DNA from 3 places in the Achromobacter sp. DMS1 genome. Region 1 is predicted to be linked to each of the others. Evidence: predicted binding sites of a transcription regulator. Region 1 holds the regulator's gene; each other region holds the start of a gene.
What was found. Region 1 encodes HrcA, which represses chaperone genes, less so after heat shock. Its sites were predicted from a motif close to TTAGCACTCNNNNNNNNNGAGTGCTAA; they were not measured.
Positions count from the first base shown of each region.

Region 2: rpoH (RNA polymerase sigma factor RpoH) is a predicted target of HrcA. The motif match lies at 1,953-1,979, and genes of this name have one in related genera.
Region 3: groES (co-chaperone GroES) is a predicted target of HrcA. The motif match lies at 10,224-10,250, and genes of this name have one in related genera.

Region 1 is NZ_LHSJ01000015.1:11,906-24,122, reverse strand. It holds gene AD428_RS03285 (DUF4148 domain-containing protein) at 1-242, shown strand, start outside; gene dnaJ (molecular chaperone DnaJ) at 539-1,657, opposite strand; gene dnaK (molecular chaperone DnaK) at 1,766-3,691, opposite strand; gene AD428_RS03270 (thioredoxin family protein) at 3,770-4,177, opposite strand; gene grpE (nucleotide exchange factor GrpE) at 4,219-4,785, opposite strand; gene AD428_RS03260 (hypothetical protein) at 4,962-5,198, opposite strand; gene hemH (ferrochelatase) at 5,188-6,303, opposite strand; gene hrcA (heat-inducible transcriptional repressor HrcA) at 6,349-7,353, opposite strand; gene AD428_RS03245 (NAD kinase) at 7,476-8,375, shown strand; gene recN (DNA repair protein RecN) at 8,401-10,077, shown strand; gene fur (ferric iron uptake transcriptional regulator) at 10,209-10,628, opposite strand; gene AD428_RS03230 (outer membrane protein assembly factor BamE) at 10,780-11,316, shown strand; gene dapB (4-hydroxy-tetrahydrodipicolinate reductase) at 11,334-12,125, shown strand; gene murB (UDP-N-acetylmuramate dehydrogenase) at 12,202-12,217, opposite strand, start outside.
Region 2 is NZ_LHSJ01000207.1:5,981-12,768, reverse strand. It holds gene fghA (S-formylglutathione hydrolase) at 181-1,047, shown strand; gene AD428_RS19745 (hypothetical protein) at 1,144-1,833, shown strand; gene rpoH (RNA polymerase sigma factor RpoH) at 1,990-2,910, shown strand; gene AD428_RS19735 (phosphodiesterase) at 3,287-4,081, opposite strand; partial or broken gene AD428_RS19730 (cation:proton antiporter) at 4,306-6,788, shown strand, end outside.
Region 3 is NZ_LHSJ01000018.1:1,329-13,545, reverse strand. It holds gene AD428_RS03770 (ABC transporter ATP-binding protein) at 1-270, shown strand, start outside; gene AD428_RS03765 (ABC transporter permease) at 274-2,016, shown strand; gene AD428_RS03760 (aldolase/citrate lyase family protein) at 2,078-2,887, shown strand; gene AD428_RS24325 (LysR substrate-binding domain-containing protein) at 2,802-3,818, opposite strand; gene AD428_RS03745 (Crp/Fnr family transcriptional regulator) at 4,048-4,767, opposite strand; gene AD428_RS03740 (ABC transporter substrate-binding protein) at 4,951-6,159, shown strand; gene AD428_RS03735 (3-keto-5-aminohexanoate cleavage protein) at 6,221-7,135, shown strand; gene arsB (ACR3 family arsenite efflux transporter) at 7,166-8,245, opposite strand; gene AD428_RS03725 (arsenate reductase ArsC) at 8,245-8,751, opposite strand; gene AD428_RS03720 (ArsR/SmtB family transcription factor) at 8,812-9,138, opposite strand; gene AD428_RS03715 (alpha/beta fold hydrolase) at 9,236-9,889, opposite strand; gene groES (co-chaperone GroES) at 10,312-10,599, shown strand; gene groL (chaperonin GroEL) at 10,637-12,217, shown strand, end outside.

The DNA.
Region 1 (12,217 bases):
AGCTCGACTACCCGCCCGCCATCGCCCAGAACACCGGCCTGGGCTCGCAGGAAGTCCGGGCCCAGCTCCAGCAGGCCAAGGCCAGCGGCCAGTACACCTTCGGCGAACTGCAATACCCGCCCGTGGTGGCCGCCGCGGCCAGCGCCAAGTCGAGCGCCGACGTCCGGGCCGAACTGGCCCAGGCCAAGGCCAGCGGCCAATACACTTTCGGCGAACTCGAATATCCGCCGATCTCCCGGTGAGCTGCTTGCTGTAGCCCGGCCGGCCTCAGGCGGCATCATGGCCTGGGGCCGGTTTTTTCCGGCCACAGCGGCAACCTGCAGCACCTCCGCGGCGCAAGCCGCGGTTTTTTTTGCGAGCCGCCGACCCTCCCCGCAACAAGAGCGCCCTCCCGGGCGGCGGCAAGCCCGCACGTCAGGCGTCGCGCGGAGCTGCCTGCGCGGGCCCGCCAGTGCAATCGCCCGTTTCCCGCCGGCTCTTTCCGCTCATCCAAAAAAAACCGCGGCCTGCGCCGCGGTTCGTTTTTGTGAAGCAACGATCAGCTAAAGAATTCCTTCACCCGGTCGGTCCAGGACTTGCTTTGCGGCGAATGGCGGTCGCCGCCGTCGTTCAGGGAGGCCTCGAACTGGCGCAGAATGTTCTTCTGTTCCTCGCTCAGCCGCACCGGGGTTTCCACGACGACGTGGCAGTAGAGATCGCCCGGATAGCTGCCCCGCACGCCGCGGATGCCCTTGCCGCGCAGGCGGAAGGTCTTGCCGGACTGGGTGCCTTCGGGAATGGAGATCTCCGCCTTGCCGCCCAGCGTCGGCACCTGCAGTTCGCCGCCCAGAGCTGCCGTGGTGAACGGAATGGTCAGCTCGCAATGGAGATCGTCGCCGTCGCGCTGGAAGATCTTGTGCGGCTTGATGTGGATTTCCACATACAGGTCGCCCGGAGGCCCGCCGTTGATGCCGGGCTCGCCGTTGCCACTGGAGCGGATGCGCATGCCGTCGTCGATGCCGGCCGGAATCTTGACCTGCAGGGTCTTGTTGCGGCGAGTGCGGCCCACGCCGTCGCAGGCGGGGCACGGATCCGTGATTTCCTTGCCGTTGCCGTGGCAGGTGGGGCAGGTCTGCTGCACGCTGAAGAATCCCTGCTGCATGCGCACCGCGCCCGAGCCGCCGCAGGTGCGGCAGGTCTTGGGCGAGGTGCCGGGCTTGGCGCCCGAGCCGTGGCAGGTGTCGCAGTTTTCCCAGCTCGGCACGCGGATCTCGGTGTCGAAGCCGGCGGCCGCTTGTTCCAGCGTGATTTCGAGCGCGTACTTCAGGTCGGCGCCGCGATAAACCTGGGGGCCGCCGCCACGGCGGCCGCCGCCGAAGATCTCGCCGAAGATGTCGCCGAAGGCATCGGCGAAACCGCCGCCCATGCCGCCGCCCATACCCGCCGCATTGGGATCCACGCCGGCGTGGCCGTAGCGGTCATAGGCCGCGCGCTTCTGCTCGTCGCCCAGGACCTCGTAGGCTTCCTTGGCTTCCTTGAATTTCTCTTCGGCCTCTTTGCTGTCCGGATTGCGGTCCGGATGATACTTCATGGCCAGCTTTCGATAGGCCTTCTTCAGTTCGTCATCCGAGGCGTTTTTCGCCACGCCCAGGACGTCGTAATAGTCGCGTTTTGCCATGATCGGTGGGCTCGGCAACGAGCCTTCTTTTCAGTGCTGCAGAATGAGCCCGCCCGGTAGCCGGAAAATCCGGTTACCGGGCGGCAGAGGAAGGTCAGGAGGCGGCCATTATTGGTCGCGCTTGACTTCCTTGAAGTCGGCATCGACCACGTTGTCGTCCACCGGCTTCGCATTGTCGGCGGCCTGCTGCTGGCTGGCGGCCTGCTGCGCCTGCATGTCGGCATACATCTTCTCGCCGAGCTTCTGCGAAGCGGCCGACAGGGCCTCGACCTTGGCGTCGATCGCCGCCTTGTCGCCGTCCTTGAGCGTTTCCTCCAGGGACTTGATGGCGGCCTCGATGCTTTCCTTTTCGGAAGCCTCGAGCTTGTCGCCGTATTCGGTCAGCGACTTGCGGGTGGCGTGCACCAGCGCGTCGGCCTGGTTGCGCGACTGGGCCAGCTCGGCCAGGCGATGGTCTTCCGCGGCGTTGGCCTCGGCGTCCTTCACCATGCGCTGGATCTCTTCTTCCGACAGGCCGGAGTTGGCCTTGATGGTGATCTTGTTTTCCTTGCCGGTGCCCTTGTCCTTGGCCGACACGTGCAGGATGCCGTTGGCGTCGATGTCGAACGTGACCTCGATCTGCGGCACGCCGCGCGGCGACGGCGGGATGCCCTCGAGGTTGAACTCGCCCAGGGCCTTGTTGCCCGCGGCGATTTCGCGCTCGCCCTGGAACACCTTGATCGTCACGGCCGGCTGGTTGTCGTCGGCAGTGGAGAAGGTCTGCGAGAACCGGGTCGGGATGGTCGTGTTCTTCTGGATCATCTTGGTCATCACGCCGCCCAGGGTTTCAATGCCCAGGGAGAGCGGGGTGACGTCCAGCAGCAGCACGTCCTTGCGGTCGCCCGACAGCACGGAACCCTGGATGGCGGCGCCGGCGGCGACGGCCTCGTCGGGGTTCACGTCCTTGCGCGGATCCTTGCCGAAGAACTCCTTCACCTTTTCCTGGACCTTGGGCATGCGGGTCATGCCGCCCACCAGGATCACGTCGTCGATGTCGGAAACCTTCACGCCGGCGTCCTTGATGGCCACGCGGCACGGCTCGATGGTGCGCTCGATCAGGTCTTCGACCAGGGCTTCCAGCTTGGCGCGCGTGATCTTCAGGTTCAGGTGCTTGGGACCGGACGCGTCGGCCGTGATGTACGGCAGGTTGATCTCGGTCTGCTGGCTGGAGGACAGCTCGATCTTGGCCTTCTCGGCGGCTTCCTTCAGGCGCTGCAGGGCCAGCACGTCCTTGGACAGGTCCACGCCCTGTTCTTTCTTGAACTCGGCGATGATGTAGTCGATGATGCGCTGGTCGAAGTCTTCGCCGCCCAGGAAGGTGTCGCCGTTGGTCGACAGCACTTCGAACTGCTTCTCGCCGTCCACGTCGGCGATCTCGATGATGGACACGTCGAACGTGCCGCCGCCCAAGTCATATACCGCGATCTTGCGGTCGCCCTTGTCGGACTTGTCCAGGCCGAAGGCCAGCGCGGCCGCGGTCGGCTCGTTGATGATGCGCTTGACTTCCAGGCCGGCGATGCGGCCGGCGTCCTTGGTGGCCTGGCGCTGGCTGTCGTTGAAGTACGCGGGCACGGTGATGACGGCCTCGGTCACCTCCTCGCCCAGGTAGTCCTCGGCGGTTTTCTTCATCTTGCGCAGCACGTCGGCCGACACTTGGGGAGGCGCCATCTTCTTGCCGCGCACTTCCACCCAGGCATCGCCGTTGTCGGCCTTGACGATGCTGTAGGGCATCAGGTCGATGTCCTTCTGCACCGCTTTTTCGTCGAACTTGCGGCCGATCAGGCGCTTCACCGCATAGAGGGTGTTCTTCGGATTGGTCACGGCCTGGCGCTTGGCCGGGGCGCCGACCAGCGTTTCGCCGTCGTCCATGTAGGCAACAATGGACGGGGTGGTGCGGGCGCCTTCCGCATTTTCGATGATCTTGACCTGGCCACCGTCCATGACAGCCACGCAGCTGTTGGTCGTGCCCAGGTCAATGCCGATAATTTTGCTCATGGTGGGTTACCTTGGTTGAATCCGTGAAAATAGAAAGAAAATTCCGTCTACCCATAACTGGGGCCCGCGGCAGGGTTTTCAAGACGCCCCGCCGGAATTTTCCGCCGTTTTCGCTTCCTGCAGCCGGCGGATCGCCGCGGTGAACTGCGGCAGGCCGGGCCAGCCGGTGATACGGCCCAGCCGCTTGCCGGCGCGGTACAGCATGAAAGTGGGGACGCCATGCAGCGAAAAGCGCCGCCCCAGCGGCTCGTCGGCGTAGACATCCGCCTCGAACCACGTAAGACCGAGTTCCAGCAAGGCCGCCCGCTGCATGAGGGCCGCCTGCTTGAAAAGATTGCAGTTATAGCAATCTTCGCCCCACAGAAACACGCAGCGCAGGTCGTCGCCGGGCGCCTGCACCACGGCGGCGTCGAACCCCTGGGAGTCGACGCGGCGCATGCCGAACACTTCGAATACCTGGGAGGGATCGAAACCCTGCGCGCTCATCGGGAATCCTTGTAACGAATGGGACCGGTAGGGGCCGGGGATCAGCCTTCGTCGGCCTGCCCGGCCGACACCACGACCAGCGCCGGTCGCAGCGTGCGGTCGGCGATCGCGTAGCCCTTTTGCAGCAGCTGCACCACCGTATTGGCGGGCTGGTCGGCCGGCACGGACGAAATGGCCTGGTGAAGGTGCGGATCGAACTTGTCGCCCTGGGCCGGCGCGATTTCCTTCAGCAGGTTGCGTTCGAAGGCCGCGGCGAGCTGCTTCAGGGTGACTTCCACCCCCTCGCGCAGGGTTTCCACGCTCTGTTCGGCCTGGGCCAGGGCGGCCTCCAGGCTGTCCTTGACCGGGACGAGGCTTTCGGCAAACGACTCGATGCCGAACTTGCGGGCCTTGGAAACTTCTTCCTGGGCGCGGCGGCGGACATTTTCCGCCTCGGCATGGGCCCGCAGCAGCTGGTCCTGCTGCTGCTGCACGGTGGCCTGGGCGGCGTCCAGTTGGGCGCGCAGCTCCTTCAGCTCGGCTTGCACGGGATCCTGGACCTCGGGCGACGAGGCGGTGTCGCCACCGGCTTCGGGCGTCTGGTCTACAGGCTCTTGGGGTGCCGTCATTGGGGAATCCTCCGGATAAGAATGGCTTTCGCAGACATGAATGGGGGCCAATACCCCTATTTCAAGCCCGGGAAAACGAAAATTCCCCCTTGCTGCCCCTGCCGGGGCGCCAGCCGGCGGCGCGCAAGAAAGAACGGCCCCGCAACCGGGGCCGCTGCCGGGGGACGGGAAATGCGCTACTTCTTGCCCGGCTGGGCGGGAGACGACGCGTCGCTGGCCGGAAAGCTGTCTTTCGAGGCGCGATCGACCTGCTTGTCCGTTTCCTCGGGCTCGGGGTTGATGGCAATCGGATCGCTGGCGGGAAACGTTTCGGCCAGGGCCTCGTCCAGCTCGTGCTCGACGAGATCCTCGTTCACGGGCGTGGCTACCGTCCCTTTTTTTACGATCTTGCCGGTCTTCGGATCATGATGCATGCGCCTTCTCCTTCAAGTCCGTATGAAGGCCCGGCCAGCCTTGCAAATGGCGCGCCGCCAGGCCTGCCAGCCCCCGGATCCAGGCCGGATCGTCGTTCAGGGCCGGAATGTACCGGAAGCGTCTGCCGCCCGCCGCCAGGAAGGCGTCACGGCATTCGAGGCTGATTTCTTCCAGCGTTTCCAGACAGTCTGCCACAAATCCCGGACAAACCACATCGACTTCCTCGACCCCCTCCGCCGCCAGCGCCTTCAGGGTGGGCTCGGTGTACGGCTCCAGCCACCGGGCGCTGCCGAAACGGCTCTGGAACGTCACCTCGGTCTGGGCGCGGGGCAGCGACAGCCGTTCGGAAAGCAGGCGCGCGGTTTCCATGCAGTCGCGGTAGTAGGGGTCGCCCAGCTCGACACTGTAGCGCGGCAGGCCGTGGAAACTCATCACGAGCTTCTGCGGGCGGCCGTGCTCCGCCCAGTAGCGTTCGATCCGGGCCGCCAGGGCGTCCAGGTAGACGGGATCGTCGTGGAACCGTTTGACGAAGCGCAGCTCCGGCTGGTCGCGCAGCCGCGCGGCATGGCGGCTGACCGCGTCCACCGCCGTGGCCGTGGTGCTGGCGGCGTACTGGGGATAAAGCGGGATGGTCAGGATGCGCTCGCAGCCCTGCGCCTTCAACCGCTCCATCGCCTCGGCGATGGAAGGGTTGCCGTAGCGCATGCCCAGCTCGACCACGGCATCCACGCCGGCCTCGCGCAGCGCCGCCGCCACGCCCTCAGCCTGCCTGCGGCTGTAGACCATGAGCGGAGAGCCCTCGTCCATCCAGATGCCGGCATAGCGCGGCGCGAGGCGCTTCGGGCGCCTGGCCAGCACCAGGCCATGCAGGATGGGCAGCCAGAGATAACGCGGAATCTCGATGACGCGCGGGTCGGAAAGGAATTCGCCCAGGTATTTGCGGATGTCCCGGGGCTGCGCCGTATCCGGCGTGCCCAGGTTCACCAGCAGCACGCCCGCCCTGCCCGGCGCGCGCGGCGGCGGATCCTCGTCGAACGGATCCTGCTGCGCGGGCTCCGGCAGGTAGCGTTCCGGCCACAGGTACTTGAACAGGCGTAGAAACACAAAAACTCCCCTTCCTCCGCCGGGAGGATGTCCGGCTTGGACGATTTACTGGTTGTGGCTGAGCGCGTTGGACAGCAGGCGGGCCGTGATGTCCACGATGGGGATGACCCGTTCGTAGGCCATGCGCGTGGGGCCGATGACCCCCAGCGTGCCCACGACCTTGCCGTCCACCCCATAGGGCGCGGTGATGACGGAGACATCGTCCAGCGGCACGAGCTGGGAATCGCCGCCGATGTAGATCTGCACGCCCTGCGCGCGGCTGGAGACGTCCAGCAATTGCAGCAGGTCGGTCTTTTTCTCGAACAGCGAGAACATCTTGCGCAAGCGGTCCATGTCGGAAGCGATGTCGGCCACGTCGAGCAGCTTGCGCTCGCCCGAAATCACCACCGCATCGCCGTCCTCGGCAGTCTCGGCGCTGGCTTCCACCGCCGCCTGCATCAGGCGGGAGATGTCCTCGCGCAGCTGGGCGAGTTCGGTGGACAGCGTGCGGCGCACGGCGTCGAAGGACTTGCCCGCGAAGTGCACGTTGAAGAAATTGCCCGCCTCCAGCAGCTCGGACTCGGAATAATCGCGCTGCACGAAGAGGATGCGGTTCTGCACGTCGCCGTCGGGCGTAACGATGATGAGCAGCACCCGCCTTTCGGACAGGCGGATGAATTCGATCTGGCGGAACACCTGCGAACGCTTGGGCGTGAGCACCACGCCCGCGAACTGGGTCAGGTTGGACAACAGCGCGGCGGCGGCATTGACCGCGCGCGTGGGCTCGGCCGCGGGCAGCATCTCGCCGATGTTCTGGGGCTCGAACTGGTAAGGCTGCACAGCGAGCAGCGAGTCCACGAACATGCGGTAGCCGCGCGGCGTGGGCACCCGCCCCGCCGAGGTGTGCGGGCTGTGGATGAGGCCCTGCTCTTCCAGGTCCGACATGACGTTGCGGATGGTGGCAGGCGACAGGTCGAACACCTTGGAAAGCGTGCGCGAGCCGACAGGCTGCCCATCGGCGATATAGCGTTCTATCAACGCTTTCAATAGTGCGCGTGCGCGATCGTCCATGGAACCTATTTTAGGGAATCTTTCCACTTAAGGCGATTTTTGTCCCGCAAGCCCATATGCGGCCCCATATAATCGGCAAACGGGCTCCAACAAGCGCTTAACCTACCGACTCATCGTCCGCCATGCATTTTCCCACCGTCGCTCTCATCGGCAGATACCAGGACACCGGCCTGGACGCCCCGCTGCGGGCGCTCGCGCTGGCCTTGACGGGCGCGGGCAGAAAAGTCCTGGTCGACGCCGATACCGCCCGCAATACCGGCGTGACGGAATACCCCGTCGCCACGCTGGAAGAAATCGGTCGCCAGGCGACGCTCGCCGTGGTCATGGGCGGCGACGGCACGGTGCTGGGCGCGGCCCGGCACCTGGCGCCCTACGGCGTGCCGCTGGTCGGCATCAACCACGGGCGGCTGGGCTTCATCACCGACATCCCGCTGCAGGACGCCCACGAGGCGCTGGCCCGGGTGTTCGAGGGCAAGTTCCAGACCGAGGAGCGCATGCTGCTCGAGGGCAGCGTCTGGCGCGGCGAGCAGCAGATGTACTCGGCCTCCGCCCTGAACGACGTGGTGCTCAACCGCGCCGGCCGCGGCGGCATGATCGAAGTGCGGGTGGAGCTCGACGACGCCTACATGTACACCCAGCGCGCCGACGGCCTCATCATCGCCACCCCCACCGGCTCCACCGCCTATGCGCTGTCGGCCAACGGCCCGCTGCTGCACCCGGGCCTGAACGCCATGGTGCTTGTGCCGGTGGCGCCGCAAACGCTGTCCAACCGGCCCATCGTCATCCCGGACTCGGGCGTGCTCAACATGACGCTCACCGCCATGGGCCGCGTGGAAAGCGGCGCCAGCGTGCACTTCGACATGCAGACCTGGTCCGACCTGCAACCGGGCGACCGCATCGTGGTGCGGCGCGCGCCCTACACCATCCGCTTCGTGCATCCGGAAGGCTACAGCTTCTTCGCCACCCTGCGCCGCAAGCTGCACTGGAACCTGATGCCGCAAGCTTCCGACAACGTAGAGTAAGCAAGTCAGTTAGCTGGCGCCTCCCATGCTGCGCACCCTGCACATCCGAGACTTCGTCATCGTCGAGCACGCCGAAATCCATTTCGGGCCAGGCTTTACCGTATTTACCGGGGAAACCGGCGCGGGCAAGTCCATCCTGGTGGACGCGCTGGCGCTCGCCCTGGGCGAACGCGGCGACGCCGGCATGCTGCGCGAGGGCGCCTCGCGCGCGGACATCACCGCGGTGTTCGACATGCCCGAGAACCTGCGGGACTGGCTGGCCGAGCGCGAAATAGACGCCGACGAATCCCTCGCGCTGCGCCGGGTCATCGACGCCCAGGGCCGCAGCCGCGCCTACATCAACGGCACGCCCGCCACCGTCTCGCAACTGCGCGAGCTGGGCGACGGGCTGGTCGACATCCACGGCCAGCACGCGCACCAGAGCCTGATGCGGGCCGACGCGCAACGCGACCTGCTGGACGCCCACGGCGGACATGCCGAACTGCGCCAGGAAACCGCCTCCGCCTGGAAGGCGTGGCGCACCGTGGCGCGCCAGCTCGAGGCCGCCGAAAAAGACGCCCAGGCCCTGGCCGACGAGCGCGACCGCGTGCAGTGGCAAGCGGAAGAGCTCGACCGCCTGGACCTGCAACCCGACGAATGGGACGCCTTGCAGGCCGAGCACACCCGGCTTGCCCACGCGCAATCCCTGCTGGAAGGCGCGAACCAGATCCTCGAAGCGCTGGACGGCGAAGGCGACTCCGCCCGCCACCGCATCACCGCCGCCAGCCAGCGGCTGCAGCAGATGCTGCGCCACGACGCCGCGCTGCAGGGCGTGTGCGACGAGCTGGAATCGGCCGGCATCGCCATTGCCGAGGCGGTGTCCGACCTGAACAACTACGTAAGCCGCGTGGACCTCGATCCGCGACGGCTGGCCGATGTCGAGGCCCGGCTGGGAGCCGTTTTCGAAACGGCGCGCAAGTTCCGCACGGAACCCGAAGCGCTGTGCGGGCTGCGCGAGTCGCTGCACGCCCGGCTGGCGGAACTGCAGGCGGCGGGCGACATCGACGCCCTGCGCGCGCAGGCCCAGGCCGCCCAGGCGCGCTACGACGCGGCGGCGGCCAGGCTGGGCGCGGCGCGCCGCAAGGTCGCCAAGGATCTCGGCAAGCGCGTCACGCAGGCCATGCAGACGCTCTCCATGCAGGGCGGCCGCTTCGAGGCGGCGCTCGCCCAAGGCCCCGCCTCGGCCAGCGGCAGCGAGATCGTGGAATTCCTCGTGGCCGGCCATGCCGGGGCCACGCCGCGCCCGCTGGCCAAGGTCGCCTCCGGCGGCGAGCTTTCCCGCATCTCGCTCGCCCTGTCCGTCATCGCCAGCCGCGCGGCGCGCGTGCCTACCCTGATCTTCGACGAAGTGGACAGCGGCGTAGGCGGCGCGGTGGCCGAAGTGGTGGGCAAGCTGCTGCGCGAACTGGGCGAGCGCCATCAGGTGCTCTGCGTCACGCACCTGCCCCAGGTCGCCGCCTGCGCCGCCACCCAATTCCAGGTCAGCAAGCAGGAATCCGACGGCGCCACGCGCTCGCGCATCCAGGAACTGGACGCCGAAGCCCGCGTCGAGGAAATCGCGCGCATGCTGGGCGGCATCAAACTCACCGCCACCACGCGCGAGCACGCCCGCGAAATGCTCGCAGGCGGCCCCCCCGCCGCGCAAGCCGCCCCTGCCCCTTGACCCCGACGGTCCGTCGGTCCGTCGGTCCACGCCACGCACGGACGAAAAAAAACCCCTTCAAGTCGAAGGGGCTTTGGATCTCGACGGCCCGCGGCGAGCGCGGCCACGGGCCTGGAGCGGGAAGGCCGCGTTCAGCGGTTCTTCATGCAGGGGCCGCAAATGCCGTACAGCACCATGGCATGGCTTTCGAGGGCGAAGCCGTTGTCCTTGGCGATCTTCTGCTGGCGCTTTTCGATGTCGGGGTCGGAAAATTCCACGACCTTGCCGCAATTGGTGCAGATGAGGTGATCGTGGTGATCGCCGTCGTTCAGTTCGAATACCGCCTTGCCGCTGTCGAACTGGCTGCGCGCCAGAATACCCGCCTGCTCGAACTGCGTCAGGACGCGATACACGGTGGCCAGGCCGATTTCGACGTTCTCGTTGATGAGGGCGCGGTAGACGTCTTCGGCGCTGAGGTGGCGCTGATCGGACTTCCGGAAGATGTCAAGAATTTTCAGGCGGGGAAAGGTCGCCTTCAAACCCATGTTTTTCAGTTCGCTCTGGTCGGTCATGGTGTAATCGCTCTCCGTCCGCGTTGGCATGGGCTTTCCGCAGGAGGCGCAAGCCGGACTGCCGAATTCGTGCCGCCTCGCGGAACTCTCCTGATGAAACCTTTATGATAACGGTTTTGTCTGCTTCCAAATAATAGGGGCGCGAGTGTCCATGATTGCACGTATTCCCTCCCTGCCGCTGAAGACGGCGCTGGCCGCCGTCGCCCTGGCCGCCGCGCTGGCCGGCTGCTCTTCCGACAAATGGGGCTTCCCCTACAAGGCCAGCGTGCAGCAGGGGAACTGGATCACCCAGGAACAGGTGGCCCTCCTGCAGCCCGGCATGACCCGTGAACAGGTCCGATTCGCCCTGGGCAGCCCCACCCTGACCAGCGTGCTGCACGCAGACCGCTGGGACTACCCCTATTACTTCAAGCCCGGCTACGGCAAGGCGCAGGAGCGCAAGTTCACCGTCTGGTTCGAGAACGACCGCCTGGTGCGCTGGGAAGGCGACAAGCAGCCCGAGCTGCAGCCCTACCAGATCAACACCCCCAGCCCGACCGGCGACGAAAAGGCGGACGAACGGGCGAGCCAGGACGAAAAGCGCCTGCAGGAAGAAGCGCAAGAGCGGAAGTCCGACGCCAACGCGCCGGTCAACCCCACCACCCAATACCCCGGCCAGCCCGGCAACGCGCCCGAGCCGCTGCGCTGATCCCCAAGGACACTCACATGCGTATAGCCATCGCCGGCGCCAGCGGCCGCATGGGCCAGATGCTGATCGAAGCCGTACTCAACGCCGACGACGCCGGGCTGGCCGTCGCGCTGGACCGCCCGGATTCGCCCTCCCTCGGAAAAGACGCCGGCGCCCCGCTCGGCAAACAGACGGGCGTGGCCATCACGGACGACCTCGGCGCGTTGGCCCAGGCCGACTGCCTCATCGACTTCACCCGCCCCGAAGGCACGCTGGAACACCTGCGCGCCTGCGTGCAGCACGGCGTGAACCTCGTCATCGGCACCACCGGCTTCGACGACGGCGGCCGCGCGGCCATCGAGGTCGCGGCCCAGAAGATCGGCATCGTCTTCGCCCCGAACATGAGCGTGGGCGTGAACGCCACGCTCAAGCTGCTGGACATGGCCGCCCGCATCCTCAACAGCGGCTACGACGTGGAAATCTTCGAGGCCCATCACCGCAACAAGGTGGACGCCCCTTCGGGCACCGCCCTCAAGATGGGTGAAACCATCGCCTCGGCATGGGAAGTCGCGCTGCCCGACGTAGCCACCTGGAGCCGCCACGGCGACACCGGCGTGCGCAAGCCGGGCACCATCGGCTTCTCGGTGCTGCGCGGCGGCGACATCGTGGGCGATCACACGGTGTCCTTCTGCGGCATCGGCGAACGCATCGAGATCACGCACCGCTCCTCCAGCCGCGCCACCTATGCGGCCGGCGCCCTGCGGGCCGCACGCTTTCTTTCGGGCAAGCACAACGGGCTGTACGACATGCAGGCCGTGCTGGGGCTGTAGCCCGCCTCAGCAGCCAGGCAACGAAAAGCCCGGACAGTGAACTGCCCCCGGGCTTTTCCTCTTGCGGACGCGAGCCCTACACCACCGCGGGC
Region 2 (6,788 bases), on a different contig from region 1:
TAGTGCCACGATAGGCCGCGGTCAAGCCTTTCAGCCGCGAAACCGAATCCGGATCGCGGATTCGCGCCGTACAGGACCTCTAGACGCGCAGGTTAACATTTGGCGACGGAACCTCGCACCGTGGATATACCCTAATCCCCGGCTTCGCCCGCCCCATTTTCCCATCAGGAGACTCTTCCTATGGCCACGGCCCTGGAACTCATTTCCGAGCACCGCTGTTTCGGCGGTTCGCAGCGCTTTTACCGTCACGCGTCGGAGGAGATCGGCCTGCCCATGCGCTTTTCGGCCTACCTGCCGCCGCAGGCCGCCGCCGGCCCGGTGCCGGTGCTGTTCTACCTCGCGGGCCTGACCTGCACCGAGGAAACCTTCATGATCAAGGCGGGCGCGCAGCGCCTGGCCGCCGAGCTGGGCGTCATGCTCGTGGCGCCCGACACCAGCCCGCGCGGGGCCAACGTGCCGGGCGAAGACGAAAGCTGGGACCTGGGCACCGGCGCGGGCTTCTACCTGGACGCCGCCCGCGCCCCCTGGCGCGGCCATTACCGCATGTATAGCTACGTCACGCGCGAGCTGTACCGCATCGCCACCGGCGGCGCCCTGCCGGGCGACGCCGCGCGCGCCGGCATTTTCGGCCATTCCATGGGCGGGCACGGCGCACTGGTGCTGGCGCTGCGCAACCCCGGCCTTTTCCGCTCGGTGTCGGCTTTCGCGCCCATGGCCGCGCCCAGCCTGTGCCCTTGGGGCAAGAAGGCCTTCGGCGCCTATCTCGGCGACGATGCCGCTCAATGGGAAGCCTACGACGCTTCGGCGCTCATGCGCGGCCTGCGCCAGCCCTTCCCGGACGGCATCCTGATCGACCAGGGCACCGCCGACCAGTTCCTGGCCGAACAGTTGTATCCCGAGGTGTTCGAGGCCGCCTGCGCGCAGGCGGGCCAGCCCCTCACGCTGCGCCGGCACGAGGGCTACGATCATGGCTACTACTTCATCTCCAGTTTCATCGAGGATCACATCCGGTTTCACGTCGAGCGGCTTGGAAAACCGGCCGCCTGAGAGCGGGCTTCTATACTGGTTTGCCTGCCGCGGCAGGCCCGCGGGCAGCGCCGCGCCGGGCCGGGCCGCGGCGTTCTTTTCATGGGGAAGCCCGAGTTGATAAGCGGTATTGCTCCTTTTGTCTGGATACTGGCGGGCGCGGTGATCGTGCTGCTGCCGGGGCTGTTCATGCTGCTGGGGCGGGGCGGGCCGCGCGACGAGCGCGGCCGCCGCATGTTCCAGTTCCGTCCGGTGCGCCGGCTCTTCGGGCTGCTGCTGGTGGCGCTGGGCTGCGTGTCCGGCCTGCTGGCGCTGTCGCTGGTCCAGTTCTTCCGGCTGACCGCCGACACCCCCGTGGCTCTCATCGAGGTGCGCCAGCAGGCGGAAGGGCAGTTCCTCGTCCATGCCAGCGCCCAAGGCGTGGGCAACAAGCAATACGTGCTCTACGGCGACCAGTGGCAGATCGACGCGCGCGTGGTGCGCTGGCGCCTGCCCGCCCTGCTGGCCGGCGTGCCGCCGCTCTACCGGCTGGAGCGCCTGTCGGGCCGCTACAGCGATGCCGCCCGCGAGGCCTCGGCCACCCGGTCGGTGCATCCGCTGGACGACTGGCCGGCGCCGGACCTGGCCGCCCTCAAGCAGTCGTTTCCCAACTGGTTTCCCTTCGTGGACGTACAGTTCGGCAGCGCCGCCTACATGCCGCTGTTCGATGGCGCGCGCTACCAGGTCCTGCTCGACCCGCGCGGCGCGCTGTTCGTCCGTCCCGATGGCCAAGCCACGGCTGAGGGCCTGAAGCGGCTGGGCTGGTGACCCTCTGATCCCGCTGCGCGCCCGCTCGCCGGGTCCGGGCCGGGCGGCCCTTGCCCCAGGCCGTTAAAATTGGGGTCGCATAACGAAAGCGGAAACTTTGACGCGCCGCAACAGTCGAATTAGCACTCCCATAATCAGAGTGCTAACATCGAATCCATGTCGTTATCCCCAAGCCTTCCGGAGACTCCCGCCATGAAGCAACCCAGTACCTCGTTGGCCGCGCCCGGCAACGCTCTGGCGTTGGCCATCGCCAATCCGGGCGCGCTGGGCACGATCGACGCCTACATCTCGGCGGTCAATCGCCTGCCCGTGCTGACGGCTGAACGCGAAACCGAACTCGGCCGCCGCCTGCGCGACCACGACGACCTCGACGCCGCGCGCGAGCTGGTGCTGTCGCACCTGCGCCTGGTGGTTTCGGTGGCGCGCCAGTACCTGGGCTACGGCCTGCCGCACGCCGACCTCATCCAGGAAGGCAACGTCGGGCTGATGAAAGCCGTCAAGCGCTTCGATCCCGAGCGGGGCGTGCGCCTGGTGTCGTTCGCCGTTCACTGGATCAAGGCGGAAATCCACGAATACATCATCCGCAACTGGCGCCTGGTCAAGGTGGCCACCACCAAGGCGCAGCGCAAGCTGTTCTTCAACCTGCGCAGCATGCGCCCGGACGGCCAGACGCTGGATTCCGAACAGGTCGACAACATCGCCCGCGAACTGAACGTGCGCCGCGAAGACGTGAGCGAAATGGAAGTCCGCATGTCCGGACGCGACATGTCGCTCGAAGGGCAGGACGACGACGAGGACAGCTACGCCCCCATCGCCTATCTTTCCGACGACGGCCGCCAGGAGCCCACCCGGGTGCTGGAGCGCGCCGCGCGCGACCGCCTGCAGACGGCGGGCCTGAGCAGCGCCCTGGAAGCCCTGGACCCGCGTTCGCGCCGCATCGTGGAAGCGCGCTGGCTGCAGGACGACGGCGGCGCCACGCTGCACGAACTGGCCGAGGAATTCGGCGTGTCGGCCGAGCGCATCCGCCAGATCGAGGCCGCCGCCCTCAAGAAAATGCGCGGCAGCCTGAGCGCCTGATCCCCGGGGTTCCGGATCCGCCCAGGGCCGCTCGCGCGGCCCTCGTTTTTTGCGGCGCACGGCGGGTCTTCCGCGGTCTGCGCCGCCTTCAAATATATGGATACAAATTCGGGTCAAAAAAACCAGGCGCGCCCGAAACTTAATCGTGCCCGCGCCGCCTAACTCCATGTAGACCGCGAACTTCGGTTTGCCGTCTTGTCATCCGTCTCGGCTTCTCCTCTTTCCCCTCCCCTATGAGACGGATGCTTACGGGGCGCCCGCATATCGGCGCCCCGTTTTTTATGCGCGCTCGCCGCGCGTGCGCCCCCTCTCTCTTCCCTGCCGCCAACAAAAAAGCCGCGCAAGCGCGGCTTCCGGGGCTGGGCGCGCCTGGCGTTCAGGCGGCCCGGGCGTTGTCCGGGGCGGCCAGCGCCCCGCGCAGCAGGGCGTCCTGCACGCGTCGCACGCCCGTGGCCATGGAGCCGTCCTGGTACAGCTTGATCCAGCGGTAGCCGGGCGCGAGATTGTCCACCACGTGGCGGCCGTCGCGGATCGAGAACTGGAAACAGGTCGACGGCGTGGCCAGCAGGCGCAGGTTGTGCCGCCGGCGGTCGAATTCGTGATGCACGTGGCCCCAGAGCACCACCCGCGCTTGCGGCCAGCGCGCCAGCAGCTTGAAGAGCGCCTCCGGGTTGTCGATCATCATCGAGTCGTGCCAGTGGCTGTCGATCTGCATGGGGTTGTGGTGCATGGCCACCAGGGTATGGCGGTGCGGCGCCTGGGCCAGCGCTTCTTCCAGCAGGTCGAGCTGGCCGGCGGGCAGGTGGCCGGCGGTGGAGCCGGGCACCGTGGTGTCCAGGCACACCACGCGCCATGCGCCTACGTCGGTCACGGGCTGGCTCCATTCGGGCAGCTCCTGCCGCAGCACCGCGGGCAGGTCGTGGTTGCCGGGCAGGCAGCGGATGACGGTATTCTGCAGCGGTTCGGCCTCGCGCAGGATGCCGGCAAAGCGCCGATAAGAGGCCGCCTCGCCGTCCTGCGAAAGATCGCCCGTGGCCAGCAGCAGGTCGGGCCGCTTGCCGTCGGCCTGGACCTGCCGCAGCACGGCGCGCAGGCTGGCGTCGGTGTTCACGCCCAGCATTGCCGTGTCGGGCTGTCCGAACAGATGGCAATCGGTCAATTGCACAAGCATGGCGGGCGCGTCGTCGCGCCGGCCGAGGGTATGTATGCGGACCAAGGAATCCTCCTCGGAAATTTCCTCGCGCTACCTTACCCAAAAAACCGCGCATTGCGGGTTTCGCATCCGGTCTCACGGGTAACGAAACGTGCGGGCCGTGCCTGTCCGCGCCGGGCGGCGCGGCAAAACCCGCTATTCTTGTGAAAATTTCCACAGGATTGTTGGGGCGTCTTACTTACATGGATGTTGGATTTCTCGTATTCGGTCTGGCCGGCCTGCTGACGCTGGTCTGCTTCATGCCGCCGCTGGCCGGGCGGGTGAAGCTGCCTTACTCGGTGCTGCTGGCCATCGTGGGCTGTCTGCTGGGCATTGTCGTCCACGTGCACGGCTGGGCCCCGCGCTGGATCGGCGATTTCCTGGATTCGCTGGAACGCTTCGAGATTTCGTCCGAAACCTTTCTCATGGTGTTCCTGCCGGTGCTGCTGTTCGAGACGGCCTTGTCCATGAACGTGCGGCGGCTGATGGACGATATCGGCCCCATTCTCATGATGGCCATCGTGGCCGTGGTGGTCTGCACCGTGGTCGTGGGCTTCACGCTCGACATGGTTTCGTCCTACGGGTTGGTGGTGTGCCTGCTGCTGGGCGCCATCGTGGCCACCACCGACCCCGTGGCGGTGGTGGGCATCTTCCGCGAGGTGGGGGCGCCCAAGCGGCTCACCACCCTGGTCGAGGGCGAGAGCCTGTTCAACGACGCCGCGTCCATCGCGCTGTACTCCGTGCTGCTGGCGGTGCTGAGCGGGCATGGCGTGCTGAGCGTGGGCGGGGTGTTCAACGACTTCGTGGTGCACTTCCTGGGCGGCGGCCTGGCGGGCTTCGCCATGGGCCGGCTGGCCTGCTTCCTGTTCGCCTGGCTGCGCGGTTTTCCCACGGCCGAGATCACCCTGACGCTGACGCTGGCCTATTTGTCGTTCTTCATTTCCGAGCACTATCTGCACGTTTCCGGCGTGGTGGCCACCGTCATCGCGGGGCTGGTGGTGGGATCGGCGGGCCGCACGCGCATGTCGCCCACCACGTTCGAGTACCTGTCCAGTTCCTGGGAGCAGTTCGGCTTCTGGGCCAATTCGCTCATCTTCCTGTTCGCCGCCATGCTGATCCCCAAGCTGATGGCGGCCGCCGACTGGCAGGAGCTGCTGCTGGTGGCGGTGCTGTTCGTCGCCACCCTGGTGGCGCGCGCCATCGTGGTGTTCGGCCTGCTGCCCCTCCTGGGCCTGACGCCGCTGGGCACCAAGGTGAGCAATCCCTACAAGGTCGTGATGCTCTGGGGCGGATTGCGGGGCGCGGTGTCCCTGGCCCTGGCCCTGGCCGTGACCGAGCAGACCGGGGTGCCCGAGGAAGCGCGGCAGTTCATCGCCGTGGCCACCACGGCCTTCGTGCTGGTCACCCTGTTCGTCAACGGCATCAGCCTGCGGCCGCTGATCCGCACGCTGGGCCTGAACCAGCTTTCCCCGGTGGAGCGCACCATCCGCAACCAGGCGCTGGCCGTGGCGCTGGAAGACCTGCAGGGCAAGACCGAGGAGGTGGCCAAGTCCGAGCACATCGGCACGGAGGTGCGCGACCGCATCCGCGCCGTGTTCGACGCCAGCCTCGCCAGCGTGCACGACGGCCAGGTCGGCCAGATGAGCGACGAGCAGCGCGTGTCCGTGGGCCTGGCCATCGTGGCGCAGCGCGAAGAAGAAATGTTCTTCGACATCCTGAAGGCGCAGATCGTCGACTGGCGCATGGCCGAATCGCTGCTGGCCCGCGCCGAACGGCTGGAGGACGCTATCCGGACCGGCGGCGTGGCCGGGTTCGAGAACGCCATCGTCGCCGACGTGCGCTACTCGGCGGGCTTTCGCCTGGCGCTGCGCGTACATTACCTGTTCGGCTTCCAGGGCTGGCTGGCGCGCGAACTGGGCCAGCGCTTCGCCAACCTCATGAGCAAGCGTTCGGTGGCGCAGCGGCTCATCGTGTTCGCGCGCGAGCAGATCACGCCGCTGCTGGGCGAAGAGGCCACGCAGCGCATCGTCAGCCTGCACCAGCGCCGGCTCGATCTCATCGAGAACGCGCTGCAGGCCCTGAACCTGCAGTATCCGTCCTATGCCCAATGGCTGCAGGAAAGCTATCTGGGGCGGGTGGCGCGCGAGCTCGAGCGCATCCGCTACCGCGACATGCTGGAGCAGTTCCTCATCAGCGGCGAAGTCTATGCCGACCTGATGGCCCAGCTGAAGAGCCGCTGGGCGCACATCGACACCCACCCCCCGCTGGACATGGAACTGGGCGCGGCGGACCTCATCAAGCGCGTGCCGCTTTTCGAAGGACTGTCGCCCGATTCGCTGCGCGCCATCTCCAAGCTGCTCAAGCCGCGTCTGGCGCTGCCCGACCAGCGCGTGCTGACCAAGGGCCGGCACGGCGAGGAAATGTGCTTCGTGGCCTCGGGGGCGGTGGCCGTGCACCTGCCCGACCACACCCTGATCGAACTGGGCAGCGGGGAGTTCTTCGGCGAACTGGGCCTGCTGGGCGAACAGCAGATCGCGCCGGAGGTCACGTCGCTGGGTTACAGCAAGCTGTTGATGCTTTCGTCGCGCGATTTCCATGCGCTGCTGGCGCGCGACGAGCACCTGCGCGAGCGCATCCAGACCGTGGCCAGGCAGCGCCTGCGCGCCATCGAAGTCTGGAAGCAGTT
Region 3 (12,217 bases), on a different contig from region 1:
GTGCTGCGCACCGGGCTGCGCGAGCGGCCCGCCGAAGGCGCGCGGCTGTGCATCCGGCCGGAAAAATGGCGCATCGTGGACGCCGACGGGCCGGACGTGCTGCGCGGCCGCATCGAGCAGGCGAGTTTCGTCGGCGACCGCACCGAGTACCGCGTCGCGACCGATGCCGGCAGCATGCTCGCCGTGCAGCTGGACGGCGAACTGCGCCAGCCGGGCGAGCAGATTGGGCTGGCGGTGCGCCCCGGCGACATCGGGATCGTGCGGGAGTAGCCCATGCTGACCCGCGCCACCCCGCCGTCCCCGGAATCGCTCCAGACCGCCGCCGGCGGCGCGCTGCGGCAAAAGCTGCCCATGCTGCTGTACACGCTGCTGCTAGGCGTGTTCGTGACCGCGCTGATCGTCGCGCCCCTGGCCTCCATCCTGTACCGCTCGGTGGTCGATCTGGACGGCGGCGGCATCCGCTTCACCAGCCGCTATTTCGAGGCCGTGCTGGGCGGCGAAGTCTATTGGGTCGCGCTGTGGAACACGCTGCTGGTGTCGCTGGGCGCATCGCTGGTCGCCACCGCCATCGGCGTCGTGCTGGCCTGGCTGTTCGTGCGCACCGACGCGGCCGGCGGCGCCATGCTGGAGTGGGTCTGCCAGCTTCCCATCTTCATACCGCCCTTTGTCGGCGCGGTGGCCTGGTCGCTGCTGGCGGCGCCGCGCAGCGGCATCATGAACCGCCTGCTCGTCTCCGCCGGGCTGCCGGGCGCGCTCGACGTCTACAGTCTCACCGGCATCCTGCTGGTGATCGGAATGTACCTGGCGCCCTATGTGATGATGATCGTGGCCGCCAGCCTGCGCAGCATGGATCCCAGCCTGGAAGAGGCCGCCCAGGTGTGCGGCCTGACGCGGCTGCAGACGGCGCGCCGCATCACGGCGCCGCTGCTGGCGCCCGCCATCCTGTCGGGCGCCGCGCTGGCCTTCACGATTGCGCTGGGGCTGTTCGGCACGCCGGTCGTGCTGGGCTGGGCGCGGCAGATCCTGATGCTGACTTCGCGCATCTGGATCAGCTCCCAGGAGGTGCCGCCGGCCTATGGCGTGATGGCGGTGCTGGCCATCTACCTGCTGTTGCTGTCCAGCCTGGCCACGTGGCTGCAGCACGCGGCCCTCCGGGGACGCTCGTACGTCACCGTGAGCGGCAAGGGCTACCGGCCCGCCCTGCTGGGCCTGGGCGCCTGGCGCTGGCCGGCCAGCGGGCTGGCGCTGCTCTATGTCGCGGGCACGATCCTGGCGCCCATCGCCGTCCTGGTGGCGGCCGCGTGCTCGCGCTACACCTGGTCGGGCCAATACGATCTGGCCAACATGCTCGCCGCGCTGTCCACCGACGACGTGTGGTTCACCCTGCGCAACAGCGTGACGATCTCCGTGCTTTCGGCCACGGCCGCCACCGTGGCGGGCATCCTCATCTCCTGGGCGGTGGTGCGCACCCGCCTGCCCGGCCGCGACCTGCTCGAATACCTGGTGCTGCTGCCGATCTCGGTTCCGGGCATCGCCTTCGGCGTGGGATTCATGCTGGTGTGGATCGGCCTGCCGCTGCCCGTCTACGGCACCATGCTCATCATCATCCTGGCCTTCGTGGGGCGCTTCACCGCCTATGCCGTGCGCTCCATCTCCGCCAGCCTGGTCCAGGTCCATCCAGAGCTGGAGGAAAGCGCGCGCATCTGCGGATACGGGCCGATCCGCACTTTCACGCGCATCACCCTGCCGCTGATCCTGCCCAGCATCATCGCGGCCTGGATGCTGCTGTTCAGCTTCTTCATGACCGAGCTGTCCATGGTGGTAGTGCTCTACACGGCCCAGAACCGGACGTTCTCCGTGCTGGCCTTCGAGGCCTGGAACGTGGGGGACTTCTCCCGACTGGCCAGCTATTCCCTGCTGCAGATGGCGGTGGGCATGGCGTTCATGGCCGCGCTCAAGCTGGTTCTGCGCCGCCGCGCCGCGCCCCGCGCGCTGCGCCCCCTGACGCCGGCCTGAGATCCGTTTCCCGTTTACTGCCGCCCATGCGTGGCGGGCATCATTCAATGGAGAAAGTGCGATGAAACCGAAAAACCTTCTGATGGAAACCATGCAGTCCGGCCGCACGGCGCTGGGCGTCTGGGCCAACGACCCGGAAACCGTCGAACTGTGCGCGCACCTGGGCCTGGACTGGATCATGATCGACATGATGTTCACCGGCATGGACTTCCGCGACGTGCAGAACATGATCCGCGCCTGCGAAGGGTCGGGCATCACGCCGGTGGTGCGCATGCATACCAACCCCTGGCACGGCTACGACGCGCGCATCGGCGTGGACCTTTCGCGCCTCCAGGGCATTGGAGCGGAATACGTGCTGATTTCGCACTCCGGCCTGCGGGAAATCGCCGAAGCCCTGGAGATCGCCAAAGACTGGCATCGCCGCGCCTTGTGGGTGCACCCTTTCAGCGGCAGCGAGTGGGCCGCGCGCACGGACGAAATGGCCGCGTCCACCTACATCATTCCTCACATGGAAAGCCAGGGGGCCATCGACGACTTCGACGACATACTGGACCTGCCCGACCTGAAAATGTTCTTCTTCGCCATGACCGACCTGAGCAAGGTGCTGGGCGGCAATGCCAAGAAACCGAACTTCGACGCTCCCGAGCTGTGGCGGATGGTGGACAAGGCGGTGAGGAAAGCGCGCGAACGCGGCATCATGCTGGGCGCCAACACCAGCTACGCCTACACGCTGGACGAAATGCGCCAGCGCGTAAAGCGGCTGCACGACGCCGGCTTCAATTTCATCATGATCCAGGGCGCCCAGTTCCTGCTCCAGGTGGCCATGATGGAGTTCCTGCCCCGCGTGCGCGCAGACCTGGGGCTGGATTGACGCCGCCCGCGCGGGGCTGCCCGCGCCGCTGGCCGCCGGCGGATTCCTCGACGAACATATCGACCAGTTCCCGCGCGAACGGCTCAAGCTCGTCCAGGCTGCGCATGCAGACGTTGAGCCTGCGGGCCGCCCAGCCGTCCGAGAGCCGGATCACCGAGATCTTCCGGGTAAGGGCGCTGGCGTCGGCCACCGACCGCGCTATGACGCCGATACCCACGTTGGCCTCCACCAGCCGGCAAACACTGTCGAAATTTCCCACCTCGGCGCGGAACCTGAACGGCCTGCCCACGCTGGCCGCGGTATGCACCAGAAAGGAATGGATCGCGCTCCATTCCGACAGTCCGACATAGCAGTAGTCCAGCGTGTCGGAAAACGCCACCTCCGCGCGGCCGTCCAGGGGATGGCCATGCGGCACGATGAGCGCCAGGTTGTCCTCGCGGCACGGCAGGAATTGCAGGTTTTCGCAGGGCGGACGTCCTCCCACCACGCCCAGGTCCGCCGCCCCTTCCGCGATCGCCTTGACGATCTGGTGGCTCAGCCGCTCGCGCACCTCGATGTCCACGTCCGGATGCAGCGGTAGAAAGCGCCCGAGCACGGCGGGCATCACATCGGCCATGGAAGTGGTGTTGCCCATTATCCGGATCAGCCCCCGCGCACCGCGCTCGAACTGCTGCATGTCGGTGTGCACGCGCTCGGCCTGGGCCATCATGGCGTGGGCGTGCCGCTTCAGCGCCTCGCCCGCTGGGGTCAGCGTTACCCCCTGGTGCGTGCGGTAGAGCAGCCGGGTGCCGAAGGCGTCTTCCAGATTCTTGATCCGTATGCTCGCCGCGGGCGCGGACAGGTGCGACTTCTCCGCGCCGCGCGTCAGGCTGGAGGAATCGCCTATGTTGATGAACAACTGCATATCCGTGAGATCGAAATGGATAGACATGGCAACTACCCCTTGTGACGCGATTCGCGCATCATTGCGCAGCATGCGCGGCCAATGCCGCGAAGATCGCCCATGATCGGCCCGAATGCGGGCCGGGCGCCGATCCTCCTCCTGCCCGGCTTGCGCCGCCGCGGAGCGGCCCAGCCTGTGGAAAAGTGTACTGTCGAAATGCCGCGCAGCAGGCGCATGGGCCGTGCGGTCCCGCGGTCCGGGCGCGTGCGTCCGCCCCCTATTCCACGGATTTGCGCTCGATCTCCGCCTGTCGGTGCAGCGCGTCACGGTCGAGAACGGTGAGGCCGCCATAGTGCGTGCGCAACACGCCGGCACGGGCCAGCCGCATCAATGCCGCATTGCAGCGCTGGCGCGACACGCCGCACAGGCTGGCGATTTCCTCCTGGGACATCCGCAGGCGCCCGCTGGTGTCCGAATGCGATTGCGCCGCGAGCTGCGCCGCCACGGCGCGCGCCACCATGGTGTCCACGTCCAGCAGCACATTGCCGGTGTAGCTCGCCATCAGCCAGTCCACCCGCTGCGCCAGATGTTCCATCAAGGTCTTGGTGAACGCGATGTTGTTGTTCCACAGCCGCTCGCAGGTGTCGCGCGGCAGTATCACCACGCGGCTCGGCCGCAAGGCCACGACCTCGTACTCGAAACGCGCGCCCCGGATCATGGTGGCCTCGCCGAACCAGCTTCCCGTGCTGAAGCCCGCGAGCGACAGCGTCTTGCCGTCGGCCCCGCGCGACGACCATTTCACGAGCCCATCCACCACGCCGTACCAGCCGGGCGAGCGCTCGCCCGCGCGAAACAGGTACTCGCCCGCCCTGAGCGACACCATGCGGAGCGCGGCGCGGATTTCCGCGCGCTCCGCGTCCGGCAGGCCGTTGTACCAGGGCACGACGCCCAGCATCGTGTCCACCGCGTTTTGCGCCTGCCGCTGCCGCGCGCTCAATGGTTGCTCCCCCGTGTCCGCAGACGCCATGCGCATCGCTTCCTCATCGCCGGCCACGTGGCCTGGCCCAGGTAAACCCTAGGGTTCTTTGTCACCATGGTGACTGTCTGCGCGACAGACCCGGCCACAGAATAAGGAAGCCCGTCGGGCCAAAAAACATAAGAGGAGACAGGAATGTTGTCAATGTCGCGCGCGATGTCCGCCGCCGCAGTCTGCTGCGCCGCCCTGTCCGCAGGGCCTGGCGTTGCCCATGCTCAGGTTTCGGACGACGTCATCCGGATCGGGTTCATCACCGACCTGTCGGGCGTGTACTCGGGCCCGGACGGCCCCGGCGGCGTGGAAGCCATCAGGATGGCCATCGAGGAGATGGGCGGCGCGATCGACGGCAGGAAAATCGAGCTGCTCACCGCGGACCACCAGAACAAGGCCGACATCGCGTCGGCCAAGGCGCGGGAATGGTTCGACCAGAAGGGCCTGGACATGCTGATCGGCGGCACGAACTCCAGCGCGGCGCTCGCCATGTCGCGCGTGGCCGCCGAGAAGAAGAAGCCCATCATCGTGGTCGGCGCCGGCGCCCCGGCGCTCACCAACGAGCAGTGCACGCCCTATACCCTGAACTACGCCTACGACACCGTCGCCCAGGCGCGCGGCACCGGCGGCGCCGTGGTCAAGACGGGCGGCAAGACCTGGTACTTCCTGACCGCGGACTATGCCTTCGGCCACGCCCTGCAGGCCGACACGACCCGCGTGGTCCAGGCCGCGGGCGGCGCCGTGCTGGGCTCGGTCAGCCATCCGCTGTCGGCGAGCGACTTCTCCTCGTTCCTGCTCCAGGCGCAAGGCAGCAAGGCCGAAATCCTGGCCCTGGCGAACGCCGGCGCCGACGCCACCAACGCGATCAAGGCAGCCAACGAGTTCGGCGTCACGCAGACCATGAAGCTGGCCGGCCTGATCATGTTCATCAACGACATCCACGCCCTGGGGCTGCCGACGGCGCAGGGCATGTACCTCACGGATAGCTGGTACTGGAACGGCTCGGACGACGCCCGCGCCTGGAGCCGCGAGTTCTACAAACGGCACAAGGCCATGCCTTCCTCGCTGCAGGCCGCCGACTACTCCGCGACGCTGCAATACCTGCGCGCCGTCAAGGCCACCGGCACCGACGACGCCGAGCAGGTGCTCGCGTACCTGCGCGCCAACAAGCTGAACGACATCTATCTCAAGGACGGCGTGGTGCGCCCCGACGGCCGGGTCGTGCATGACATGTACCTGCTGCAGGTCAAGACGCCCGGCCAGTCCAAGGAACCCTGGGACTATTTCAACGTCGTGCAGACCATCGACGGCAACGAAGCCTTCACGAAAAAGGCCGAGAGCCGCTGCGCGCTGTGGAAATGAGCAGCACCCGCGCGCCCGCCCCCGCGCGGTCCCGCCCGACACACACCCGAGAGAGCCCCCCATGGCAAAACGCAAAGTAATCGTCACCATCGCCCCGACCGGGGGCATGGCATTCAAGAGCCAGAACCCCCGCCTTCCCACCCAGCCCGCCGAAATCGCCGAAGACGTCTACCGCTGCTACAACGCGGGCGCCAGCGTGGCCGCCCTGCACGCGCGCCGGCCCGACGACCAGGCCACCTGCGACGCGTCGATCTACCGCGAAATGAACCGGCTTATCCGCGATCGCTGCGACATTGTGCTCAACAACTCCACCGGCGGCGGCGTGCACGGCGACATGGTGAAAGAAACCTCGCCCGGCACCTGGGAGATCTTGTGGGAAGAACGGCTCAAAGGCATGGACGCGGGCGCCGAGATGTGCACGCTCGACGCCACCACGCTGAACCTGGCCTTCGGCGACCGCGAATACCTGATGAACACGCCGCTCAGCAAGGCGCGCGAACTCGCCGCCGGCATGAAGGCGCGCGGCATCAAGCCCGAATGGGAGGTGTTCAGCCCCACCCACATCATCCAGGACGCCACCACCCTCATCAACGAGGGCCTGGACGACGGGCCGCCCTTCATCAACCTGGTCATGAACGTGCACCGCAACTTCCAGAACGCCATGCCCTTCTCGCCGCGCCATCTGCAAATGATGGTCGACCTGCTGCCCAGGAACAGCGTCTTCTGCGTCAGCGGCATCGGCCCGTCGCAGCTCGAGGCGAACATCAGCGCGCTGCTGCTGGGCGGCCACGCCCGCGTCGGGCTGGAAGACAACCTCTACTACCGCCACGGCGAGCTGGCCAGCAACGTGCAGCTCACCGAACGCATCGTGCGCATCATCCGCGAGCTGGACATGGAGCCGGCCACCCCGGCCGAGGCGAGGGAGATCATGGGCCTGCCGCGCACCGACGGCCCCCGGCCGGAATTCGCGGTGTGAGCATACGCTGCAAGCCGCCGCCCGCCCCCCTCACTTCCGGCCGGCGCCCGCCTCGTACCAGCGTTTGCTCCGGTTGACCAGGTGCACGACCAGCAGCATCGCCGGCACCTCGACCAGCACGCCGACCACGGTGGCCAGCGCGGCGCCCGAGCGGAACCCGAACAGGCTGATCGCGGCCGCGACGGCCAGCTCGAAGAAGTTGGACGCCCCGATCAGTGCGGACGGACACGCAACGCTGTGCCGCTCTCCCGCCCGGCGGTTGAGCCAATAGGCAAGCCCGGCGTTGAAGAAGACCTGGACCAGGATAGGCATCGCCAGCATGGCGATCACCAGCGGCTGGCGGATGATGGCCGCGCCCTGGAACGCGAACAGCAGCACCAGCGTCGACAGCAGCGCAGCCATGGAAAAAGGCCCGATGCGCGCCAGAGCGGCCTCGAAGGCCGCCTGCCCGCGGCGCAGCAGCGAGCGGCGCCACAGCTGGGCGAGAATGACCGGGACGACGATGTACAGCCCCACGGACACGAGCAGCGTATCCCAGGGCACGGTAATGGACGAGAGGCCCAACAGCAGGCCCACGATGGGCGCGAAGGCGAACACCATGATCAGGTCGTTCAGCGCCACCTGAGACAGCGTAAAGACCGGATCGCCGCCAGTAAGCCTGCTCCACACGAAAACCATGGCCGTGCAGGGCGCCGCGGCCAGCAGGATCAGTCCGGCGACGTAGCTGTCCAACTCGCTGGCCGGCAGCCATGGTGCGAACACCTGGCGCACGAACAGCCAGCCCAGGAACGCCATCGAAAACGGCTTCACCGCCCAGTTGATGAACAGGGTCACGCCCATGCCGCGCCAGTGTTGCCGGACCTGGCCCAGCGCCCCGAAATCCACCTTCAGAAGCATGGGAACGATCATCACCCAGATCAGGGCTCCGACGGGCAAATTGACCTGCGCGACTTCGAGGCGCCCTATCGCCTGGAAAACCGCGGGCATGAGCCGACCCAGGACGACCCCGAGCACGATGCAGAAAAATACCCACAGCGACAGGTAGCGTTCGAAGACGCCCATGCCGGCGCGCGGCCCCGGAGCGGGCGCCGTGTCACAGCGCAACGACATCAGGCTGCTCCCGCCATCCGGCCAATGCCGCCCAATTCGGCCTGCATCGACAGCGCATCCAGGCGCTCGAACGGCAGGCGCGCAAAAAGCCCGATACGCCGCTTGAGCGCGCGCGCCGTGTCGTGGAATGCCTTCCGGCGCTCGTCTTCGTCTCCTTCGACGGCAGCGGGGTCGGGAATGCCCCAATGCGCCGTCATCGGGTGGCCGGGCCAGACGGGACAGGTTTCGCCGGCCGCGTGGTCGCAGACCGTGATGATGAAATCCATCTTCGGCGCGCCGGGAGCCGCGAACTCGTCCCAGCTCTTGCTCCGATAGCCGTCGGTGGGCAGGGCGTAGGACTGCAGCGTGGCCAGGGCGAGCGGATGAACCTCGCCCCTGGGAGCGCTGCCCGCGGAGTACGCCCGGAAGCGCACGCGGCCCAGGCCATTGAGCAGGCCTTCGGCAAGAATGGAACGGGCGGAATTGCCCGTGCAGAGAAACAGCACGTTATAGGGAGAGTGCAACATCGGCGCTCCTGGCGGCAGGCGGGCCGTCTCCGGCTGGGACGGCCTGTATGGACAGGCACATCAACACGACGCGCAACTCCCGGGAGCAGACACTTCGCAAGGCTCGCCCTGGCAGCAATACTCGGTCAGATAGCCAAGCAATCCGTTCATCCGGGAAAAGTCGGCGCGGTAAATCAGGTTGCGGCCTTGCTGCTCCACCGAAACCAGGCCGGCATGCGACAGCGCTTTCAGGTGAAACGACAGCGTATTGCGAGCGACGCCCAGCTCATCGGCAAGGTCGCTGGGCGTCCGGCCGGCCGGGCCCGCCACGACCAGGGCGCGGAAGACCCGCAGCCGTTGGGCATGAGCCAGGGCCCCCAGCGCGAAGACAGCCTGATCTTCATTCATGATTCGATAATACAACGTTTATTGAATTAATGTTCGCCGCGACAGGGAAACCAGGCAGTCCTGCGGCATTGGCGAACAGCCCGCAGGCCGGTGCGCCCTACGCGTACTCCAGCAGAATCCTCGCGCAAGCCTCGGGCGCCAGCCTTGGAATATCGTGCGCGCAATCCAGGCGATACGTGGCCCATTCGGGGTCCTGCCGCAGGCGTTCGTACTGCTCAATGAACGGGCTTCCCTCCCATCCGAACGCGGCGATGAAAGCCTTGCTGCGGACCTTGCGCCAATCGCCCGTCAACCTGATCGCCTGCAGAAAAGTGGCGATGGGATGAGGACGACACCGCCTGTCGAGGTGCGCCGCGGGCGCGCAGTTCAGACCGTCGGCGGCCACGCCCGCAATAAAGCGGTCCCGGTAATTGCGGGTGGTGAGCGACCAGACCGACGCGCCGTCATCCGGTACGTAGGCATCGGCGTACACCAGCGCCTTCAGGCGCGACGGCTCCTTGTCCGCCGCGCCCGTGACGACCATGCCCCCGTATGAATGCCCGACCAGAATGGCGGGCGCATCGCCTCCGCGTATCGCCTGCACCGCTTCATCGATGTGCCGGTCGAGGTTAACGCCCGCCGCCGGTTCGTCGCCCAGCCCCGACAGCGTGAGCGCCTGCACGTCGTGGCCTTCGCCCGACAGCGCCTCGCCGACGGCATCGAAAGCCCAGCCCCCGTGCCAGCCGCCCGGCACCAGTATGAATCTCGCCATTTGCTCTACCCTCTCGGAGGTGCGTGTCGAACCGGCGCGCGCAGGGTCGCCTCGCAAACCAAGCTCTCCAGACGGGAACAGTACACCTTCGTGGGCATCCCCGGGCCAGATAAATCTGAGCAGGCGAGGCATCAGAGCCGGTCGGTGAGGCGCCAGATGCATTGGGTATCCCACCAGGCTTGCCCCATCACATAGGATGCGCGCCAAAATGCCAAGAATCCCTCGAGTGAAGTCTGCCGGAGATCCACTTGACGGAACTGCTCAGGCCCTCCATTCTTATCAAAATGTAACAACCCCATCCCACCCCTTGAACCCTCGGAACTCATCCCTATAATTAGCACTCGACACCGGCGAGTGCTAACAACGCTTCGCCGGGGCTAACCGAACTGATCAACATCTTCTATAGATACAGGAGTTCCCCCATGGCCCTGCGTCCCCTGCACGATCGCGTGATCGTCAAACGCCTGGACAACGAGCGCAAGACTGCCTCGGGCATCGTCATCCCTGACAGCGCCGCTGAGAAGCCGGACCAAGGCGAAGTCATCGCCGTCGGCCCGGGCAAGAAGACCGAAGACGGCAAGGTGCTGCCGGTCGACCTGAAGGCGGGCGACAAGGTGCTGTTCGGCAAGTACGCCGGCCAGTCCGTCAAGGTCGATGGCGAAGAACTGCTCGTCATCCGCGAGGACGAAATCCTCGCCGTGATCCAGTAATACTGCCTAACCGAAGAATCTAGGAAGGAAGCTAACAATGGCTGCCAAGCAAGTACTGTTCGGCGACGACGCCCGCGTGCGCATCGTCCGTGGCGTGAATGTCCTCGCCAACGCTGTCAAGACCACCCTGGGCCCCAAGGGCCGCAACGTCGTGCTGGAGCGCTCGTTCGGCGCCCCGACCGTGACCAAGGACGGCGTGTCCGTGGCCAAGGAGATCGAACTGAAGGACAAGTTCGAGAACATCGGCGCGCAACTGGTCAAGGACGTTGCCTCCAAGACCTCCGATAACGCCGGCGACGGCACCACCACCGCCACCGTGCTGGCCCAGGCCATCGTTCAGGAAGGCCTGAAGTACGTTGCCGCCGGTTTCAACCCCATCGACCTGAAGCGCGGCATCGACAAGGCCGTGGCCGCCGCCGTCGAGCAACTGAAGAAGCAGTCCAAGCCGGTCACGACCAGCAAGGAAATCGCCCAGGTCGGCTCCATCTCGGCCAACAGCGACAGCTCCATCGGCCAGATCATCGCTGACGCGATGGACAAGGTCGGCAAGGAAGGCGTCATCACCGTCGAAGACGGCAAGTCGCTCGAAAACGAGCTGGACGTCGTGGAAGGCATGCAGTTCGACCGCGGCTACCTGTCGCCCTACTTCATCAACAACCCCGACAAGCAAGTCGCCGCGCTGGACGATCCGTACGTCCTGATCTTCGACAAGAAGATCAGCAACATCCGCGACCTGCTGCCGGTGCTGGAGCAAGTGGCCAAGTCGAGCCGTCCGCTGCTGATCATCGCCGAAGACGTCGAGGGCGAAGCCCTGGCCACCCTGGTGGTGAACAACATCCGCGGCATCCTGAAGACCACCGCCGTCAAGGCTCCGGGCTTCGGCGACCGCCGCAAGGCCATGCTGGAAGACATCGCCATCCTGACGGGCGGCACGGTGATCTCGGAAGAAACCGGCATGTCGCTTGAAAAGGCCACGCTGCAGGATCTGGGCCAGGCCAAGCGCATCGAAGTGGGCAAGGAAAACACCACGATCATCGACGGCGCCGGCGACAGCAAGTCGATCGAAGCCCGCGTGAAGCAGATCCGCGTGCAGATCGAGGAAGCCACGTCCGACTACGACCGCGAGAAGCTGCAAGAGCGCGTGGCCAAGCTGGCCGGCGGTGTTGCCGTGATCCGCGTGGGCGCTGCCACCGAAGTCGAAATGAAGGAAAAGAAGGCCCGCGTCGAAGACGCCCTGCACGCGACCCGCGCTGCGGTGGAAGAAGGCGTGGTGGCTGGCGGCGGCGTTGCGCTGCTGCGCGCCAAGCAGGCCATCGCCGACCTGAAGGGCGAAACGGCCGACCAGAACGCCGGCATCAAGCTGATCCTGCGCGCCGTGGAAGAGCCGCTGCGCACCATCGTCACCAACGCCGGCGAAGAAGCCAGCGTGGTGGTGAACAACGTGCTGAACGGCAAGGGCAACTACGGTTACAACGCCGCGACCGGCGAGTACACCGACCTGGTCGAGCAAGGCGTGCTGGATCCCACCAAGGTGACCCGCACCGCCCTGCAGAACGCCGCGTCCGTGGCCAGCCTGCTGCTGACGGCCGAGGCCGCCGTAGTCGAACTGGCCGAAGAC